One region of the Parabacteroides caeci genome, then DNA from elsewhere that is predicted to be linked to it. Evidence: riboswitches for the same ligand, from Rfam matches in the RefSeq annotation. Region 1 holds a riboswitch; each other region holds the start of a gene.
What was found. A riboswitch is a leader RNA that binds a small molecule or an ion and turns the genes downstream of it on or off. The one in region 1 is predicted to bind cobalamin.

Region 1 (4,842 bases):
TCAGTATATACCCTTCGACAATGTCGATAACCCCATTGATCAGCGGTACGCCCGGTATCAGGAACAGGACGCTCGTTGCCAGTGCAATGTCCGAGGTCGTGTCGAATATCAACGCTGTAGAGGCACAAAGCGATGCAATAAAGGCCGATACCACGAAGATTATGTAATGATTGAATTTCCGGATCTGCATCTGTTGTTTCAGGAAAAAACCGGTGATAGTCGCAGAAAAGACAATCCCCATCGAGGTTATGTCTCCCCCAAACAGGCGGCAGAAAGAGGCATTGGCAAAGCCCACCAGTATCAGAACGAAAAGCGGATCGATATGCGGGCTGGCGATAATCTTCTCATATTTATCTTTTAATTCTTCCAACGGCAAATGTTTGTCATACGTTTCCCAACTCAGAGCGCTCAGTTTGGCGTTCTTCTCGAAACTTATCGGAAGAGCGGGGATATCGATCACCTCGCTGTATGTTTCTTTCGTATCATTGTCGGAGATCGTCAGAATAATATTTTTCTGAAAAATGCTGATTTTAACATCAGCGCCATATGCTTCTCCTATTCGTTTGGAACTCCGGACTACCCGGGATGTGTGTACCCCGCATCCCATCATATGGGCGGAGTACTCTGCGATGAATTTGGCTACGGGTAGCAAAGATTCATTTCTACTCATGTCGTACTTTTTATATATGAACCGGATTTTATTCCGGAATGTTTCTTTTTGCTGGCGGAAAAACGGGCGATAAACCTAAACCGGGGCGCAAAAGTATAAAAAACTTATTTTATATCATTGTTTTGTCTTTTATTTTTGTAGTTTTGCACCGAAATGGTTCTGTATTTTTGATTCTGGAAATACAGATTAAAAGGGAATCGGGTGTAAATCCCGGACAGTCCCGCTGCTGTGAAGCTCTAATAACATCCTGAAAACAACTTATGCCACTGACATGTGTCGGGAAGGCTTCAGGATGGGAGTCAGTCAGAAGACCTGCCGTTCGTTAAAGGCTCATATCCTCGTGGGTTAGGATACGGGTTCGAAATGATTGTTTATTCTAAATTTATCAGATTTATGGAGAAAGATTGTCCGCGTTGTGGGGGCTCTTTTGTTTGTCGGGTAGATGATATATCCGCCTGTCATTGTGTGCCTGTGAAATTGGATGAACTCCAGCTTGCTTATGTGAAGGTCCATTATCCGGGATGTTTGTGCAACTCCTGTTTGAATGAGATCAAGAAATATTTCTATGCCTGTGAGGTGAATCCCCGTTATAAACATTTAAAGCATTGATATGATACGGAAGATATTAATTGCAAACCGTGGCGAGATCGCCGTACGTGTGATGCGTTCCTGCCGGGAGATGGGAATACAGTCTGTGGCTGTTTTTTCGGAAGCTGACCGGGCGGCACGACATGTACTTTATGCTGATGAGGCCTGCCTGATAGGGCCTGCTGCATCAAAAGATAGTTATCTGGATATTGAAAAGATTATCCAAGCGGCAAAAATTCATAAAGCCGATGCCATTCATCCCGGTTATGGTTTCCTTTCGGAAAATGCAGCTTTTGCCCGCAGATGTAAAGAGGAAAATATTATTTTTATTGGCCCGGCTGCTGAGACGATGGAGGCGATGGGCGATAAGATATCAGCCCGTAAGCGGATGATCGAGGCTGGTGTGCCGGTTGTTCCGGGAACGCAACAACCGTTGCAGGATGCTGCCGAAGCCGTTCGGATATGTAAGGAAATCGGTTTCCCCGTTATGCTGAAAGCCTCTATGGGAGGCGGAGGAAAAGGGATGCGACTGAGCTATAAAGAAGAAGATGTGGTGGAAGCTTATCATTCTGCCCGTTCGGAATCGTTATCGTCTTTTGGTGACGACACAGTTTATCTGGAGAAATTCGTAGAGGAACCTCATCATATCGAATTTCAGGTATTGGGTGACAATCACGGGAATGTAATCCATCTTTGCGAACGTGAATGTTCCGTTCAACGTCGTAATCAGAAAATCGTGGAGGAAAGTCCGTCTCCGTTCATTACTCCCGAGTTAAGAAAAAATATGGGTGAAAAGGCTGTTGCTGCGGCAAAAGCTGTCAACTATTCCGGTGCTGGTACCATTGAGTTTTTGGTGGACAAACATCGGAATTTTTATTTTCTGGAAATGAATACGCGTCTCCAAGTGGAGCATCCGATTACCGAGGAAGTTTTAGGCGTCGATCTGGTAAAAGAACAGATCCGGGTGGCTAACAACGAACCACTCCATATCCGCCAGGAGGAGATCGTCCAGCGCGGACATGCCATTGAATGCCGTATCTGTGCAGAAGATACAGAAGCCGGTTTTATGCCTTCTCCCGGTGTCATTAAACAATTGACAGAGCCGAACGGCATCGGTGTCCGTGTAGACAGTTATGTGTATGAAGGATATGAAATACCGGTTTATTACGACCCGATGATCGGAAAACTGATCGTTTGGGCGACAACGCGCCAATATGCGATCGAACGCATGCGGCGGGTATTGCATGAGCATAAGATTACCGGGTTGAAAACGAATATCGGTTACTTACGTCGGATTATGGATACATCCGACTTTGTGCAGGGAAAGTATGATACTTCTTTTATTGAAAAAAATGCCGGACAATTGCAACATCCCGTAGAAGAGGGTGGAACAGAGACTGAAAATATAGCTATGATCGCTGCCTATATAGATTATCTGGTCAATCTGGAGGAAAACAGATCCGGTCAGGCTTCCGACAATCGTCCGATCAGCCGCTGGCGTGAATTCGGATTACAAAAAGGAGTCCTGCGTATTTAATAATCGGCACATTAGCACTATTGAATAATTATTATTTATGGAAATACATATTGGAAAAAGAGTTGCGGATGTTTCGTTGGTCAGTAAAGATGGAAACAAAGTCCGGTTGACTATTGACGGTATCCCTTATGAAGTCGATGTCGTAATGGCCGAAAATGGCGCCTGTTCTATTTTGCACAACGGTGTTTCGTATAATGCAGAACTGATCCGCGGAGAAAGTGGTAAAAACTATACGGTGAATACCCATTTCCTCTCTTATGGTGTGGATATTGTTGATACGCAGGTGAAATATTTGCGTATGCGCAGGAATAGCGAAGAGCGGCAGGACAATAAGATTATTTCTCCGATGCCCGGCAAGGTGGTGAAGGTTGCTGTTCAGAAAGGCGACCGTCTCGAACCTGGCGATATTGTCGTAGTGATCGAAGCAATGAAGATGCAGAGTAATTATAAGGTAAGTTCGGCCTGCACGGTACGCGATGTGCAGGTAAAGGAAGGGGATTCGGTGACGAGCAACCAGGTCCTTCTGACTTTGGATATAATAACAGACAAAGAGGATTAAAATGGGAAAAGAACATTTATATAAAACGTTTGAAGAACTGGATAAGGCTGCTTCGTTGGGAGGCGGTATGGCACGTATAGAGAAACAGCATGAAGCCGGACGTATGACTGCCCGTGAACGTATTGACATGTTACTGGATAAGGGTACATTTGTCGAACTGGATAAGTTTGTCATTCACCGTTGTACCAATTTCGGTATGGAAAAGAACAAAATAGCGGGTGACGGGATCGTTTCGGGGTATGGCAAGATAGACGGACGCCAAGTGTTTGTCTATGCTTATGACTTTACCGCTTACGGAGGAACATTGAGCGGAACGAATGCCGCGAAGATCGTCAAGGTGCAACAACTGGCATTGAAAAACGGAGCGCCGGTAATTGCCCTGAATGATTCGGGTGGTGCCCGTATTCAGGAAGGGGTCAGCAGTCTGGCCGGATATGCTTCCATTTTCTATCAGAATACGATGGCCTCGGGAGTGGTTCCGCAGATTTCTGCGATCCTCGGACCTTGTGCCGGAGGAGCCTGCTATTCGCCTGCGTTGACCGATTTTATTTTTATGGTGAAAGAAAAAAGCCATATGTTTATCACCGGTCCGGACGTGGTCAAGGCGGTTACCCATGAAGAAGTAGGAAAAGAAGAATTGGGCGGTGCTTATACACATAGTACCAAGAGCGGTGTTACTCATTTTATGTGTGATACGGAAGAAGAAACATTAATGAGTATCCGCGAATTACTCGGTTTTCTTCCGGCCAATAATATGGAAGATGCCCCACTTGTTCCTTGTACGGATGATATCCGCCGCGAAGAAGAATCGTTGCAGGAGGTGATTCCGGATGATCCGAATATTCCTTATGATATAAAAGATATTATTGAACCGGTGGTGGATAATCACTATTTCTTTGAGGTAATGCCGCATTTTGCAAAAAACATCGTAGTCGGTTTTGCCCGTTTAGGCGGACGTACGGTCGGTATCGTTGCCAACCAGCCGGCATTCCTGGCAGGTGTGCTGGATATCGATGCTTCGGATAAGGCGGCTCGTTTCATCCGTTTTTGCGATTGTTTCAATATTCCGCTGGTTACTTTTGAAGATGTACCCGGTTTTCTTCCGGGATGTACCCAGGAGCACGACGGTATTATCCGCCACGGCGCGAAGATCGTCTATGCTTATGCGGAAGCGACCGTACCTAAAATCACGTTGATTACCCGGAAAGCCTATGGCGGTGCTTATATCGTTATGTCGAGCAAACCGACCGGTGCCGATGTTAATCTGGCTTACCCAATGGCGGAGATTGCCGTTATGGGAGCAGAAGGGGCTGTTAATATCTTATATAGAAAAGCAACCGGAGAAGAGAAAGAGCGGGCTATGAAAGAGTATGCGGAAAACTTCTCTAATCCCTACCGGGCCGCTGAGCAAGGATTTATCGACGAGATTATCATGCCGCGGCAGACTCGTTTCAAGCTGATACAGGCGTTGGAGATGGCAAAGAACAA
Region 2 (4,842 bases), on a different contig from region 1:
GAAGGGCGTCTTTCAGCAGTACGGTGATCGCTCCGGCAACCCCCAGGTCATTGACTGTGAACGGCTGATCGTCGTTTGTATATCCCAGCAGGATATTCCCGATGCGGCGTTTCAAGTCTTCCAGATCGGTCGCCAGACAAAGGATAGCCATCATTTCGGAAGCCGGCGTGATGTCGAATCCTGTCTCTGTCGGAACACCGTTTGCCGAACCTCCCAGGCCGGATACGATATTGCGCAGGCTACGGTCGTTTACGTCGAGCACGCGTTTCCATTTGATCTCTTTCAGCCCTTCGCAGGTGTTGCGTGTCTGATAGATATAATTATCCAGCAACGCTGTGATCATGTTGTGGGCAGATGTAACCGCGTGGAAATCGCCGGTGAAATGCAAGTTGATGTTTTCCATCGGCAGTACCTGTGCGTATCCGCCTCCGGCTGCTCCGCCCTTCATTCCGAAACACGGACCCAGCGAGGGTTCACGCAGGGCGGCGACTGCCTTTTTACCTATCTTGTTCAGGCCCAGGGCCAGACCGATAGATACGGTTGTTTTACCGATACCTGCTTTGGTAGGCGTGATAGCCGTTACCAGGATCAGGTTATGTTTTTTGATTTTCTCTTCATCGATCAGGTGAAGGGGCACTTTGGCGATATACCGACCATAGTTTTGTACTTCTTCGCGCGGAATACCCAAACCTGTGGCAACTTCCTTTATTTTGCGAAGGGAGACTTCTCTTGCAATTTCTATATCCGATTTCATGTGCTTATGTAAGTTTAAAGAGGCAACAAAAGTATATTATTTTTAATTAAATAACAAAATGATAGAATGAAAGGTTGTAATGCCTGATAACTGCGTAAAATTGGTGTTATATTGACAAAAGTCACAAAAAGGAGGCTGGTGATGATTCTTTGTTAAGTGAAGTGTGCGTTTTTCAACTTATTTGTAATCTTTGGTTGGCAAAAACAGTGCATTTCGACAGTTCTTGTATTAAAGAACTTTAAAATATAGATAAAGGGTTGTGGTGTATGATAATTTGCCTAATTTTGTGACATCACAATGACAAAATGAAACTAGCAGCAAGTTTAGAGTGATAAAAAGAAAGTAAATAACAATTTTAAAAACTTCGGTTTATGTAATTAAGGAGATTTGATTATGGCAACAATGAGATTTAGTTTGGCAGGCGTCGTTTCAAGAGAAACAGAGACAGGATCATGGGTTAGAACAATTGCAGATTGTTTGGGTATTCGAATGTTTTCGAAGATGGGTTCTTCGGAGAGTATGAATAATGTCGGTTGGGATACCACCAAGCAGAAGGAAATCCAGGATCTTCATCATTATGCCATCAGCAACTTGATCCCCAGGGCCGGAGTCTATCAGATGAAGTTACTTGAATCGTTGGCACAATCTGCTTCCATCTATTCACCGGAAGAGACTGAAACTCTTTATAATGAAACGAATAAAAAGATTGAAGAGATCAGCAGTCACATTTCAGGAGTATTAGTGAGTGCACGTGAGTTGTGCAAGTCGGGGCATCAGAACTGGGAATCTGTCCAGTCGCTTCGCTACCATATGAACCGTCTGAACGGTATCATAGAATCCGTATAGTTTTTGCGATACAATAATCGGGATAGTAATTTTTAAGTTGAGGGTGTAGCAAAAGTTTCTTCTGCTACACCCTTTTTTTATTGTATGATCATCAGTGAGAAATAAGGGAAAGATTTCTCTGCGATGATTTGCCGGTCGGAGGTGTAGTATTCCTTATCCGTTCCTACATTTTCAAAATAATGGAATTGTGTCTGCGGATGCTTGCGGATACATGCATGTACGGCTTCCACGCATTGCGACAGTTTCATAATGACGATCACGTATCCGGCATTTATCTTTTCAGATAATTCTTCCGCGGAAGGAGTGCCGGGAATAACGACGATCTGTTCTTCCTGTTTGACAATGTGCAAGCCGGCCAGTGCTCCGGCAGCGATGAAGGCGGGGATTCCGGCAATACGCTGAACGTCGATTCCCGTCTCTATAAACTTGTCATATATATACTGGATGGAAGAATAGAAGCCGGCATCGCCTTCGGCTACGATAACGATCTGTCTGCCTTCCGCATAGTTTGCGGCGGCTTCGTTGTAGAGGGCGTCGTAGGCTTTCCAGGCTTCCGTGCGGTCTTTGCTCATGGGGAGCATGAAGCAGCGGATGACAGTTTCGTTTATTTCCAGTGCACGTACGATATCGGCGGCACGCGAGAGGATTTCACCCTGCCTGTTACGGGTGGCTGGGCAGTAGATAATATCTGCTTTCTGAAGTTGTCGGAGACCTTTCACTGTGATAAGTTCCGGTTCGCCGGGACCTAATGATACGAAACTGATCGGGTAAGTCATTTTATTCTTGTTTTTATTTGGGGTGCAAATGTGCTGAAAATAGTGCAAAGTTGCAAACTTCTTATTACTTTTGCGATCGAAATAGGTTCTGTAAAACTCCTGTTCATGGAGACAGATTAAAAGGGAACCGGGTGGAAATCCCGGACAGTCCACGCTGCTGTGAAACTTCGTAACATTCCGATAATACCTTTTGCCACTGATCCGTAGGTGATCGGGAAGGCTTTCGGGATGGAAGTAAGTCAGAAGACCTGCCATTTTTAGCATAACAGTTGTCCTCGTGGGTTTGGACAGTTTGTGTCGGATAAAAACAAATATGAATATGAACAAGTATTTAGCAGGTTGTTGCCTGGTTGCATTACTGGCAACGTCGTGTGTATCGAAGGAAAATCGGGAGGAGAAGGAGAGTGTTTCGGCACAGCAGACAGCATCTGCTGATCGTGAGGCGCATATTACGCCGCAATATGCCAAAGGTTTTCAACTGTCCTATGCCGACGGTTATATCCTGATGGATATACAAGATCCCCAGAATGAAGAAAGCACCCGTTTCCAATATGCCTTGGTAGAGCGCGGAACGAAGCCGGAAGGTATCCCTGCGGATTATACGGTTATCGAGATCCCTGTGCGTAGTGCCATTTGCATGACTTCATTGCAGCTATCCAATTTCATCAAGCTAGGGGCGGAAGATAAAGTGGTCGGCATCACCAGTACCCGTCATCTTTTCAACCAGACTGTCAATAAGCAGCTGAAAGAAGGAAAGACAGCCAAGATCGGTATCGAGGGTAATTTTGATAACGAAGTGATCATGAGCATCAATCCTGACTTGATTCTTATTTCTCCTTTCAAACGGGGCGGATATGAGACAATGAAAGATGTCGGTATCCCTTTGGTACCGCACTTGGGATATAAGGAAACGACTCCGCTGGGACAGGCGGAATGGATCAAGTTCGTCGGATTGCTGCTCGGTATGGAGAAAGAGGCGAACGATAAGTTCTCCGCCATAGAAAAACGTTACAATGAACTGAAAGCGCTGACAGCCGAAGGACAGGTGAAGAAACGTCCGATCGTCTTCAGCGGCGAGATACACGGAGGAAACTGGTATGCGGTAGGCGGGAAGAGCTTCCTAGCGCAACTCTTCAAGGATGCCGGTGCCGATTATTTCCTGAAGGACGACGACCGTTCCGGTGGTGTCACGCTCGATTTTGAAACGATATACAACCAGGCTGACGATGCCGATTACTGGCGTATCGTGAACAGTTATCCCGGTACATACAGTTATGAGGCCCTGAAGGAGCAAGACCCGCGTTATGCCGATTTCCGTGCGTTCAGGGAGAAAGACGTCATCTATTGTAACATGCGGGAGAAGCCTTTTTACGAAAGTATGCCTACCGAGCCGGAGGTCTTGCTGGCTGACCTGTTGCATATTTTCCATCCGGACTTATTACCGGACCATACACCGGTCTATTATGATTTACTTAAATAAGCGACGATGAAATACTCGAATACTTTCCTGATGCTTCTGATCGTTGTTACCATCGTTGTCCTGTTGTTTCTGAATCTGGTGCTGGGATCTGTTTCCATCCCGTTGCAGTCGGTCTGGCATATCATTTTCAGTAGCGGCGAAGAGCCTGTCACCTGGCAGAACATTATCTGGAAGTCGCGTTTCCCGCAGGCACTGACGGCTTTGGTTGCCGGTGCCGGATTGTCGATCAGCGGGCTTCAGATGCAGACCGTGTTCCGTAATCCGCTTGCCGGACCTTCCGTATTGGGTATCAGTTCGGGGGCGAGCATGGGTGTTGCCTTTGTCGTCCTGTTGAGTGGCAGCCTGGGAGGTGTGGCGCTCAGCAAGCTGGGGTTCATGGGGGAGATAGCCCTGTCGGTTGCAGCCGTGATCGGTTCTTTGTCTGTGATGGCTCTGATCGTATATGTCTCGCAGAAAGTAAAAGGAAATGTAACGTTGCTGATTATCGGTGTGATGATCGGTTATGTAGCGAATGCCGTGATCGGGGTATTGAAGTTTTTTAGTGTGGAAGAGGATATCCGTGCTTATGTGATCTGGGGGTTGGGAAGTTTTTCCCGTGTATCGGGCAACCAGATGATGTTATTTGTGATCATTATGGCGGTGCTGATCCCTCTTTCCTTCCTGCTGATAAAGACGCTGAACCTGATGTTGTTGGGTGACGGATATGCGCGTAACCTGGGGTTGAATATAAAACGGGCGCGCCTGCTCGTCATTACTTCGGCGGGTGTGCTGACGGCTATCGTCACAGCTTATTGCGGGCCGATCATCTTCTTGGGACTGGCAGTGCCGCATCTTTGCCGCGCCATCTTTCAGACTTCTGACCATCGCGTACTGATGCCGGCTGTCCTTTTTGCCGGTGCCGCCTTGGCGCTTGCCTGCAACCTGATCGCTCGTATGCCTGGCTTTGAAGGAGCCTTGCCGGTCAACTCGGTAACGGCCCTGGTGGG
Region 3 (4,842 bases), on a different contig from region 1:
ACGTGCACAAAACCGACGGGGGCGGCGATGATTCCGGCAGGGGTCGCTTTTCCCTTGCGGATCAGGTCGCATAGTTCCATCAGTGCCGTCGGGGCATTACCGAATACGAATAGAGCGTCCGGATGTTCGCTAACCGCGATCCGTATGCCGGCCTGTGTGCGGGTGATCCCTTTTTCGGCAGCGAGGGCAACGGTTTTCTCGTCTTGCAGGTAACATTTCACTTCGAGTCCCATGCGTTGCAAAGCACCTTTGCGGATGCCGGATGCTGCCATAGTGACATCGGTGATGATGGTACGGACTACGCCGCTGCTTAGTTTTTCGTAGAGCATGGAAACGGCATTATCGTCTACCCGCAGTACGTTTTCCATATCGAAATCAGCTGTTGTATGGATGGCATGCAGCAAGGCCCATTTCTTGTCTAACGGAATATCCTGGTTTTTCAGTTCTTTCTCGATGGTACGGAAACTGCGGATCATGATGTCCTGTCCGATTCCGGTTTCCTTGGCGGCCATCTTGATTTCGCCATAATACCCACGCGGGGTAATCATTTTATTTTCAAACTTATAGGTCTGTGAGTTGCCGATAAGGATGACGGTGAACATATCCACCTGTTCCGGGTCGAAGTCTGCCAGTGTAGTGATCGTCACTTCCTGTTCTTCGCGTCCTGCCTGACGGACAAAGCCGACCGGTGTTTGCGGATCACGTTCCTGTAGGAAAATTTCAATCAGGCGGTAGAACTGCCAGTAGCGGCCTTCGCTTTTGGGATTATAGATGGCGGTGATAAAGTCTGCCGAAGCGGCAGCTTTAATGCGTTTTTCTATCAGTTCCCACGGTGTCATCAGGTCGGAGAGGGAGATCACGCAAAAGTCATGTCCTACCGGGGCACCCAACAGGGAGGCTGCCTTCTGGAAGGCACTGATCCCGGGCAGCACTTCGATGCTGATATTACTTCCTTTTTCGCGTTTCATCTCGTAGATAAGTGGGGCCATCCCGTAGATGCCGGCATCGCCGGAGCTGATAACGGTTACTACTTTGCCTTCGGCCGCATAATTATATGCTTCTTCGGCACGTGCCTTCTCCCGTTTCATCCCTGAGTCGATACATATGGCTTCGGGACGGATTATCTTTTCAATGAACCGGAAGTAATATTTGTATCCCACGATAACGTCCGATTGCCGGATGGCAGATAACACTGCGGGAGTAATGTCTGATTCACTGCCGGGTCCGATACCGGCTACGATTATTTTACCTGTGCTCATTTATTCAACTATTATTCAATTTCAGGTCTATCATCTTCTTTCTTTTTGAAACTATAACGTGAACGCATTATTGTATTCATTGGATTTACAAGTGCATTCATATTATCAATCAAATCATCATAATTAGTATCTACATTATAGATAACCATTGAATTGGTATAATTAATTATTTCTGCATATTTTTTCAAACATTTTACTTTTGAAGGATAAGAATTAATAACGCGTGTCTCAATTGTATATCCTCTTTTCTTATAAAGTGCAATAAATGCATTTTGTTCTTCAGTTAATTTTTGTATTAGGGTCGTGATTTTTAAATTAGTACAATGTTGATTCATATCATCTTATTTTAACTCTTTCAATAGATTAGAGATATGTCCTGTGACTTCGATAAAGCTTTTTTTATTTAGATTTTTTATAGCAGATAAATAATTCCAGAGAATTTTTGATGATTCAGACGGATTACTTTTATTTTGCATCATAACAATTCGTTTAATATCTCCGACATATCTGATACGTGTTTTATTAATTATAGATAATTCATCTGTTTCAAGTAATTTTATAGGAACATCTAGTGTAGAATAAAATTCATTATAATAACTTTTTAATTCATTCAGATAATTTGATAAATTTTCATCCTGTATACTTAACATTTCAATCTCAGGACGATCTTCCCCTCCTCCCTGATTTAAATATGATTCAAAAATATCAATTGATGAATTAATAAATACATTTGCTTCTTCGATTCTTAATGAATTGGCATAAACTAATTTGTTGATAGTCTTCATGATATATTATATTATAAGGTTAATAAATTAAATTTGACAAATTGATGGAAAAATATTTATTTTAGTCCTGAAAGTCTTATCTATTATAATAAAATATCTTATCACGATACGTGATGCATTATTTCTCATAGAGAAATGCTTTATCATGATATATAATATACTATTTATTATAGAGAAATATCTTATCACGATGTGTGATATGCTATTTGTTATAGAGAAATGCTTTATCGCGATGCATGATATGTCATTTATCATAGAGTAATATTTTATCAAGATGCATTATATATCATATGATCTACAAATATATATATAATATTGATTAGTTAAATATAAATAGGAGAATATAATGCGAATAATGTGAATTAAAATATAAATCTATATTTTCTTATCCACGATACTCGCATCATTTTTGTTAAAAACATTAATTATTCATAATTGTTTCTTCTTTTCTGTAATATTAATCATTTTATGTTTAGCCGCAAACTTTGCATGTTCGATAAATATATTCTGAATATCTATGTTTTGTCCTAATCCTTGCATAAATATGGAAACTTCATAGCCTTTATCTTCCAGTTCTTTTTTCATGTCGATTGCAATGTCATTATTAGCATGATCACCGGCAACGAACATGAAAGGCATCAGCATGACTTTCTTTACTTTGGCAGCTTCAAGCTTAGCAAGCATATCGTCGAAAGTGGGATAACCTTCTATCGTTGTAACATAATAATCAGTATAGCCTTTTGCTTTCAACATATAATCGGTCATGGCATACTGTGCAGTCGAAGGAGTGTAGGTGCCGTGTCCCACCAGGACGGTAGCTCCTTCCTTGGCTCCTTTCCGGACAATAGCTGCAATGACGTTTTCATAATCTTCGGGAGTGTACAGCAGCGGGTTTCCGATACGGATATCCTTGAACTCTTTTTCCAGTGAGGCGATATCTTTGCGGAGGGATTCCATTTCTACACCTTCAATAATGTTCGTAGACTGGATCAAGATATGGGTGAAACCATCCGCTTTTAGTTGTTTCAGTGCTTCAGTGGGGTTGAGTTTTTCGATACCCCGTGTTTTCAGGCGGCGAATAATGATGCGTGAGGTATAGGCTTCGCGTACTTCGATACCTTTGAATGCTTCTTTCGCTTTGTTGTTGATGGCGTCGATCGTCAGTTGGCGTGTTTTGTCGTAGGTGGTTCCAAAATGGACCATCAGCAGAGCGGCCTTATCGCCTGCCTGCATAGAAGCAAACAGGTCAGAGGGTTTAAAATTTCCTTCGCCGTCATCGTGGGGAACGGCCCTGGCAGGGATGTCGGTCACTGCCTCCTGCAACATACCGTGTGCAAAAGACATACTCATTGAACAACCTACAAGAAAGGCTGTCAGCAGACATTTCTTTTTCATTGAAAGAGATTTGTTTTATGTTCATAATAGCCCTCCTGGCCCCGGGAGAACGGATTTATCTGTCTGGCAGGTTTCCTGACTTGCCCGGAAAACGACCTTCCCATCCTTGTCACGGACAGTGGTGTAAGCATGTTTTCCTTTTATAGCGGGCTTAACAGTAGCGGGCACTGTTCCGGATTCTCACCGGATTCCCTTTTATACGGCAACCGGAGGCTGACGTATCACCAAAGCGGGACAAAGATAGGAATTTATTTAAAATAAGGGAGCTTTTATAATCTCTTAATTGAATCTCCCGCAACAACTTTCCCATGGATTGTGTTCCATTTACCACAATAAAACCGGACATGGAATATGTCTTATTATTAACGTCAAACAATTGTATATATGGAGTGGTTTGCTGATTTGCTCAAACACTATCCGGAACTGGCTATCTTTCTGACACTGGCTTTCGGTTTCTGGATAGGTAAATTTAAGATAGGTAAATTTTCTTTGGGAACAGTTACCAGCGTATTGCTGGTCGGTGTATTAATCGGACAATTGCATATCGATATCGGGACACCTATTAAATCCGTATTCTTCCTTCTGTTCCTTTTTGCCGTGGGATATAGTGTCGGTCCGCAGTTCTTCCGTGGGCTGAAAAAGGAGGGACTTCCGCAGATGCTTTTTGCCGTACTGATGTGTTTGTTCTCTCTGTTTGTTCCCTTTTTGCTTGCCAAGCTGATGGGCTATAATGCAGGAGAAGCGGCTGGATTGTTGGCTGGTTCGCAGACAATCTCTGCGGTGCTGGGGGTAGCGGAAGATACGATCAATCAGAGCGGGCTGAGTGCGGCGGACAAAACATCCATAATCAATGTGATGCCTGTGACTTATGCCGTCTGTTATATTTTCGGTACGGCCGGTTCTGCGTGGCTGATGAGCGATGTGGCTCCCCGTTTGCTGGGCGGACTGCCTTCGGTAAAGAAGGCTTGTAAAGAACTGGAAGCAAAGATGGGTACTGACGACGAAAGCGAGCAACCCGGTTTTATGCCGGCAGCACGTCCCATCACTTTTCGGGCTTATAAGATCAGTAATGACTGGTTCGGGGCGGGCAAGACCGTACAGGAACTGGAAGATTATCTGGAAGGGCAGGGGCGTCGTCTGTTTGTGGAACGCGTACGTATCAGTAATGTAGTGTATGATGTGAAACCGGACCTGATGCTTCAGAAAGGGAACGAGGTGGTGTTGAGCGGTCGCCGTGAATTTGTGATTGGAGAAGAAGACTGGATCGGCGACGAAGTGAACGACCTTGAATTGTTGGACTTCCCGGCAGAGACATTGCCCGTGCTGATCTCCCGTAAGAAGTTTTCGGGAATGACTATAGCCGGTCTCCGCAGTGAAAAGGTGATGCACGGCGTCAGCATTAA
Region 4 (4,842 bases), on a different contig from region 1:
GCTGGTTTGTCATTCCGTATTGATGCTGTTAATATAACAAGCGGTCTTGGTTATATCAAACCTCAGTATTTGATTTCTGTATCTCGTCAGGATCAGGAAGCTGTTGAAGGTACTCCTTGTACTGAAAATTCTCATCACGTAGATGCTGATGGTAATCCAACAGATGCTGCACATTGTGTTCATGCTACTCCTGGAAAAGCTGGATTCGAATATGGTAAATATTTGGTAAGCTTTGCAGATTCTGTTGCTACAGTAGGTCAGGATAAACCTTATACTGATGTTAAAGCAGGTTACACTCGTGTTGGTTTTGTAAAAGCTATCAAGACTGGCGACAGCTTGATCATATTGGTTAATGGTTTTGAAAACATGGATCCGAAAGATCTGAATGTAGAAGAAATTGTTAAGGCTTATACTAAAGCAGGTATTAATACGAAATACATCAATAGTCTGAAGGGTGATAACCATAAGAACTATACTTGGTCATTCCGTTATACAAATCCTGATGGCGCTTCTACTGTAACAGAAGAAGGTGTTGGAAATTCATTCTTGATTGAATCTAACAATTATGACGGTAAAATTATCGCTCCTGAAAAAGCAGCATGGATCAAGATGCAGAATGGTTGCATTGTATTGACAGACGAAAAATCTGAATTCAACAATGCTAAGACAGGTGGTGACGGTGCTCTTATTTTCAATGTTGAAAACATCGAAAATGATGAAATGGCTACAGATACTGAAGATATCACAACTTCTGCTGTAACTGTAATCGCTGGTAACGGTGACATCACAATCAAGGGTGCTGCTAATAAGACTGTTACTATCAGCAACGTTCTTGGTCAGACAATTGCTAGCACAGTTCTTTCTTCTGACGAAGCAACTATCTCTGCTCCTGCAGGTATCGTAGTTGTAGCTGTTGAAGGCGAAGCTGCTGTTAAAGCAATCGTAAAATAAGAATTAAAGAATAATTAAATAGAAAATAGCTTCTCTGCCTTTCCCCTATGGGGAAGGGCAAGTAGCCTGTGAAGGCGAACAGATTGGAAGCGTAATTTTAGTAATAAAAATAAAATAAAGTTCATCCATGAGTATCCCTGCGAAGGGAGGAAATGGACAAAAAACAACCCCGGCGGTATTTAATACCATCGGGGTTTTGTTTTTAATGAGCTCCTGGAAACGGAGTTCATTATGTTTAATAGGAAACCGTATTCTATACAATACGATTTCCTGTTGAATAACTATTGATTACTGATTTAAAGCCTGCTCGATATCCGCAATGATATCGTCCGCACTTTCGATGCCGACAGAGAAACGGATCAGGTCCGGAGCGATACCGGCTTCCTTCAATTGTTCGTCGGTCAACTGGCGATGCGTATGGCTTGCCGGATGAAGCACACAAGTACGGGCATCGGCCACATGAGTAACGATAGCTGCCAGTTTCAGGCTGTCCATAAATTTGATAGATACCTCGCGTCCGCCTTTCAAGCCGAATGACAGGACACCGCATGAACCGTTCGGAAGATATTTCTTTGTCAGTTCGTAATATTTATTTCCTTCCAGATCCGGATAGTTTACCCAGGCTACTTTGTCGCAATTCTGAAGCCATTTAGCTACGGCTAGTGCGTTTTTACAATGTTGCGGCATGCGTAGATGCAATGTTTCCAGTCCCAGGTTCAGCAGGAAAGCATTTTGCGGAGACTGGATAGAACCCAGGTCACGCATCAACTGGCTGGTAGCCTTAGTGATATATGCCAGTTTCCCGAATGTCTTTGTGTAAGTCAGGCCGTGATAAGAATCATCCGGCTGGCAGAGACCCGGGTATTTGTCTGCATGCGCTTCCCAATCGAAGTTACCGCTGTCGACGATACAACCTCCGACGGCAGTCGCATGTCCGTCCATATATTTGGTCGTAGAATGCGTAATGATATCGGCACCCCATTCGAATGGGCGACAGTTGATCGGTGTGGCAAATGTATTGTCGATGATCAATGGAACGCCATGTTTGTGAGCGATACGGGCAAACTTTTCAATATCCAGTACCATCACTCCCGGGTTGGAGATCGTTTCACCGAACAATAACTTTGTATTCGGGCGGAACGCCTTACTGATCTCCTCTTCACTGGCATCCTGGTTGATGAATGTACATTCGATGCCCAGCTTTTTCAGGGTAACGGACAACAGATTGTATGTACCGCCATAAATACCGGTTGCGCTTACGATATGGTCGCCGGCTTCGCAGATATTGAAACAGGCAAAGAAGTTGGCAGCCTGTCCCGATGAAGTCAGCATTGCTGCCACACCACCTTCCAAAGCGGCGATCTTGGATGCAACGGCATCGTTGGTCGGGTTTTGCAGACGGGTATAGAAATAACCACTCTCTTCCAGATCGAACAGTTTCGCCATCTGTTCGCTGGTCTCATACTTGAAGGTAGTACTCTGATAGATAGGCAGAACGCGCGGTTCTCCTTTTTTAGGTTGCCAGCCACCCTGCACACACAAAGTTGCCGGCTTGAATGAATTGCTCATATTATTAAATGTTTGCTATGTAATTATATTCTGCTGACAAAAGTAAAGAATAGTTCGTTCCATTAATACAAATCTACGATCATTTATAAAAAATAGGGTACTGTTTAAAAATAATCTTTACCTTTGTCCCCGGTTTTGGTGTCACAAATCCAGTTCTACGGAAAAGTGATGAAAAGGGAATCAGGTGAAAATCCTGAACAGACCCGCTGCTGTAAGCTCCGCCAAAGTCGTTGAACACAACTCAATCCACTGTTCGCAATGAATGGGAAGGACGTTCAATGACGGAGTAAGTCAGAAGACCTGCCAGAATCAGTAGTTTTAAGCTTTCGAGGAATAAGGCTGAAAAACATGTAAGTAAGGACTTGGTTGTATCCTGTAGAGAGTTCTGGCTGTTCATGTGTTCCGTTCAGTTTTATCGAAAGCCTGTCGTTAATATATAATGTTTTTGATGGAATGAGAGGTTTCATACATGTATTTTTGTTGTTTATTTGTTTGTTCCCTGTAAGTCTGGCGGCGCAAGACAGGGTCACGCTGTCCGGAGAGGTGAGGGGAGAAGATGGTGCTCCGCTTCCTACGGTTACTGTTGCCATCGAAAATACGACGGCAGGGACATACACCGACGACCGGGGGCGCTATTCACTAAGCATGAAACCAGGAAAACATACCCTTATAATTACCCTACTGGGCTATAATACAATAAAAACAACTCTCGATATCCGCAGGAACAAGACGCTCGATTTCGTTATGGCTGAAAATTCCGTTACCCTGAACACAGTCGAGGTGTATGGCAAATCGAAAACACAGAAGATCAAGGAAGGTGCTTTCTCTGTAAATGCCCTTGATGTAAAATCGCAGATCAACTCGTTGAAGAATCTGACTGATATAGTGAACCGGACGACTGGAATAAAGGTCCGGGAAGAAGGAGGAGTCGGTTCCGATTTTGATCTTTCCATCAACGGGTTATCGGGTAATTCTGTCCGTTATTTCATCGATGGCGTGCCTTTGGACAGTAAGGGTAGTAATGTGACGCTTGCCAATCTGCCTGTCAACCTGATTGACCGGGTGGAGATCTATAAAGGGGTAGTGCCTGCTTCGTTGGGAACGGATGCATTGGGCGGTGCCGTCAACATTATTACCAAGGCGGAGAAGGAGAACTTTCTGGATGCATCTTACAGTATTGGTTCCTTTCATACACACAGTGCCGACCTGAATGCACTGTTTGTGGAACAACGCACAGGCTTGATTGTGCGTCCTACCGTTGGCATCAACTATTCGAAAAATGACTACCGGATGAAGGATGTTCAGATGCGTGACGAGACTGGCGACCAATTCATCTATGGCAATCCCAAACGTTTCCATGACGGTTATTTTTCGCTTTTAGCACAGATAGAAGCAGGAATGGTAGGCAAATTTTGGGCGGACGAATTCTTTGTGTCGGCATCTTATTCCAAAACAGACAAGGAACTGCAAACCGGCTCCGTACAGACCAAAGTGTATGGCATGGCGGAGCGTAATTCGGATGCGTGGAATGTGTCGGCACGGTACAACAAATGCAACTTTCTCACAGAAAACATGACATTGAAGGCGACCTTGTCACACACATGGGATCATTCCATCACCATTGATACCGCCTACCGTAAATATTATTGGGACGGAGGCTACATCGTGAGTCAACGCAACGAAATCCGTGGCGGCGAACGCTCCATACGTCACTATAAGCGTCCGCTGACTATTGCTCGTGCCAATTTGGATTATCAGCTGAATGAGCATCACGGCTTTAACCTGAACTATAATCTGAGCCGGACGGGCAACGACCGCTACGACGATTTAGACCAGAGTTTCGAGCCGTCTAACGATGCGGTAACCAAACATATCGTCGGACTGACTTACAGTCAATCGCTTTTCGACGGCAAGATGCAGAATGTATTCTTTGCCAAAGACTACGTGAACCATCCCAATATCCGGCAGACCGATCAATCCACCGTAACCGGCTCGGACAAGGTACAAGGTTCGACTACGAAAAACTATTTAGGATACGGAGCCGGACTGCGTTATACGTTCTTCAACCCGTTGGCGGTAAAGATTTCATACGAGCATAGTGTACGTTTGCCTATTGCCCGGGAACTGTTAGGCAACGGAACGACTGTCTATGCCAATGTGGCGTTAGAGCCGGAGAAGAGTAACAATGTTAATTTAGCCTTGTTCGGGACATGGCGTCCGGCCGCCCGTCATACCGTCTATTACGAGGCAAACGGTTTTCTGCGTTATGTGGACAACTATATACAAACTTCCGTTATCGAAAAAGAAGGTATGTTGCAGTAT

Region 2: another riboswitch for cobalamin. It lies ahead of NBH15_RS18840 (ABC transporter substrate-binding protein); the one in region 1 lies ahead of NBH15_RS05985 (cysteine-rich CWC family protein).
Region 3: another riboswitch for cobalamin. It lies ahead of NBH15_RS18925 (sirohydrochlorin cobaltochelatase); the one in region 1 lies ahead of NBH15_RS05985 (cysteine-rich CWC family protein).
Region 4: another riboswitch for cobalamin. It lies ahead of NBH15_RS23020 (TonB-dependent receptor); the one in region 1 lies ahead of NBH15_RS05985 (cysteine-rich CWC family protein).

Annotation. Positions count from the first base shown of each region.
Region 1 covers NZ_JAMOKT010000008.1:66,140-70,981, reverse strand. Annotated here, with positions in the region: gene NBH15_RS05990 (threonine/serine exporter family protein) at 1-670, opposite strand, end outside; cobalamin riboswitch at 807-1,004, shown strand; gene NBH15_RS05985 (cysteine-rich CWC family protein) at 1,064-1,279, shown strand; gene accC (acetyl-CoA carboxylase biotin carboxylase subunit) at 1,281-2,795, shown strand; gene NBH15_RS05975 (acyl-CoA carboxylase biotin carboxyl carrier protein subunit) at 2,833-3,354, shown strand; gene NBH15_RS05970 (acyl-CoA carboxylase subunit beta) at 3,356-4,842, shown strand, end outside.
Region 2 covers NZ_JAMOKT010000041.1:29,812-34,653, forward strand. Annotated here, with positions in the region: gene NBH15_RS18825 (formate--tetrahydrofolate ligase) at 1-754, opposite strand, end outside; gene NBH15_RS18830 (hypothetical protein) at 1,148-1,600, shown strand; gene cobI (precorrin-2 C(20)-methyltransferase) at 1,678-2,376, opposite strand; cobalamin riboswitch at 2,442-2,646, shown strand; gene NBH15_RS18840 (ABC transporter substrate-binding protein) at 2,696-3,856, shown strand; gene NBH15_RS18845 (iron chelate uptake ABC transporter family permease subunit) at 3,863-4,842, shown strand, end outside.
Region 3 covers NZ_JAMOKT010000041.1:46,700-51,541, forward strand. Annotated here, with positions in the region: gene cobJ (precorrin-3B C(17)-methyltransferase) at 1-1,259, opposite strand, end outside; gene NBH15_RS18915 (DUF6261 family protein) at 1,271-1,594, opposite strand; gene NBH15_RS18920 (hypothetical protein) at 1,601-2,044, opposite strand; gene NBH15_RS18925 (sirohydrochlorin cobaltochelatase) at 2,474-3,370, opposite strand; cobalamin riboswitch at 3,488-3,683, opposite strand; gene aspT (aspartate-alanine antiporter) at 3,824-4,842, shown strand, end outside.
Region 4 covers NZ_JAMOKT010000060.1:19,819-24,660, forward strand. Annotated here, with positions in the region: gene NBH15_RS23010 (DUF6383 domain-containing protein) at 1-951, shown strand, start outside; gene NBH15_RS23015 (O-acetylhomoserine aminocarboxypropyltransferase/cysteine synthase family protein) at 1,240-2,520, opposite strand; cobalamin riboswitch at 2,640-2,842, shown strand; gene NBH15_RS23020 (TonB-dependent receptor) at 2,974-4,842, shown strand, end outside.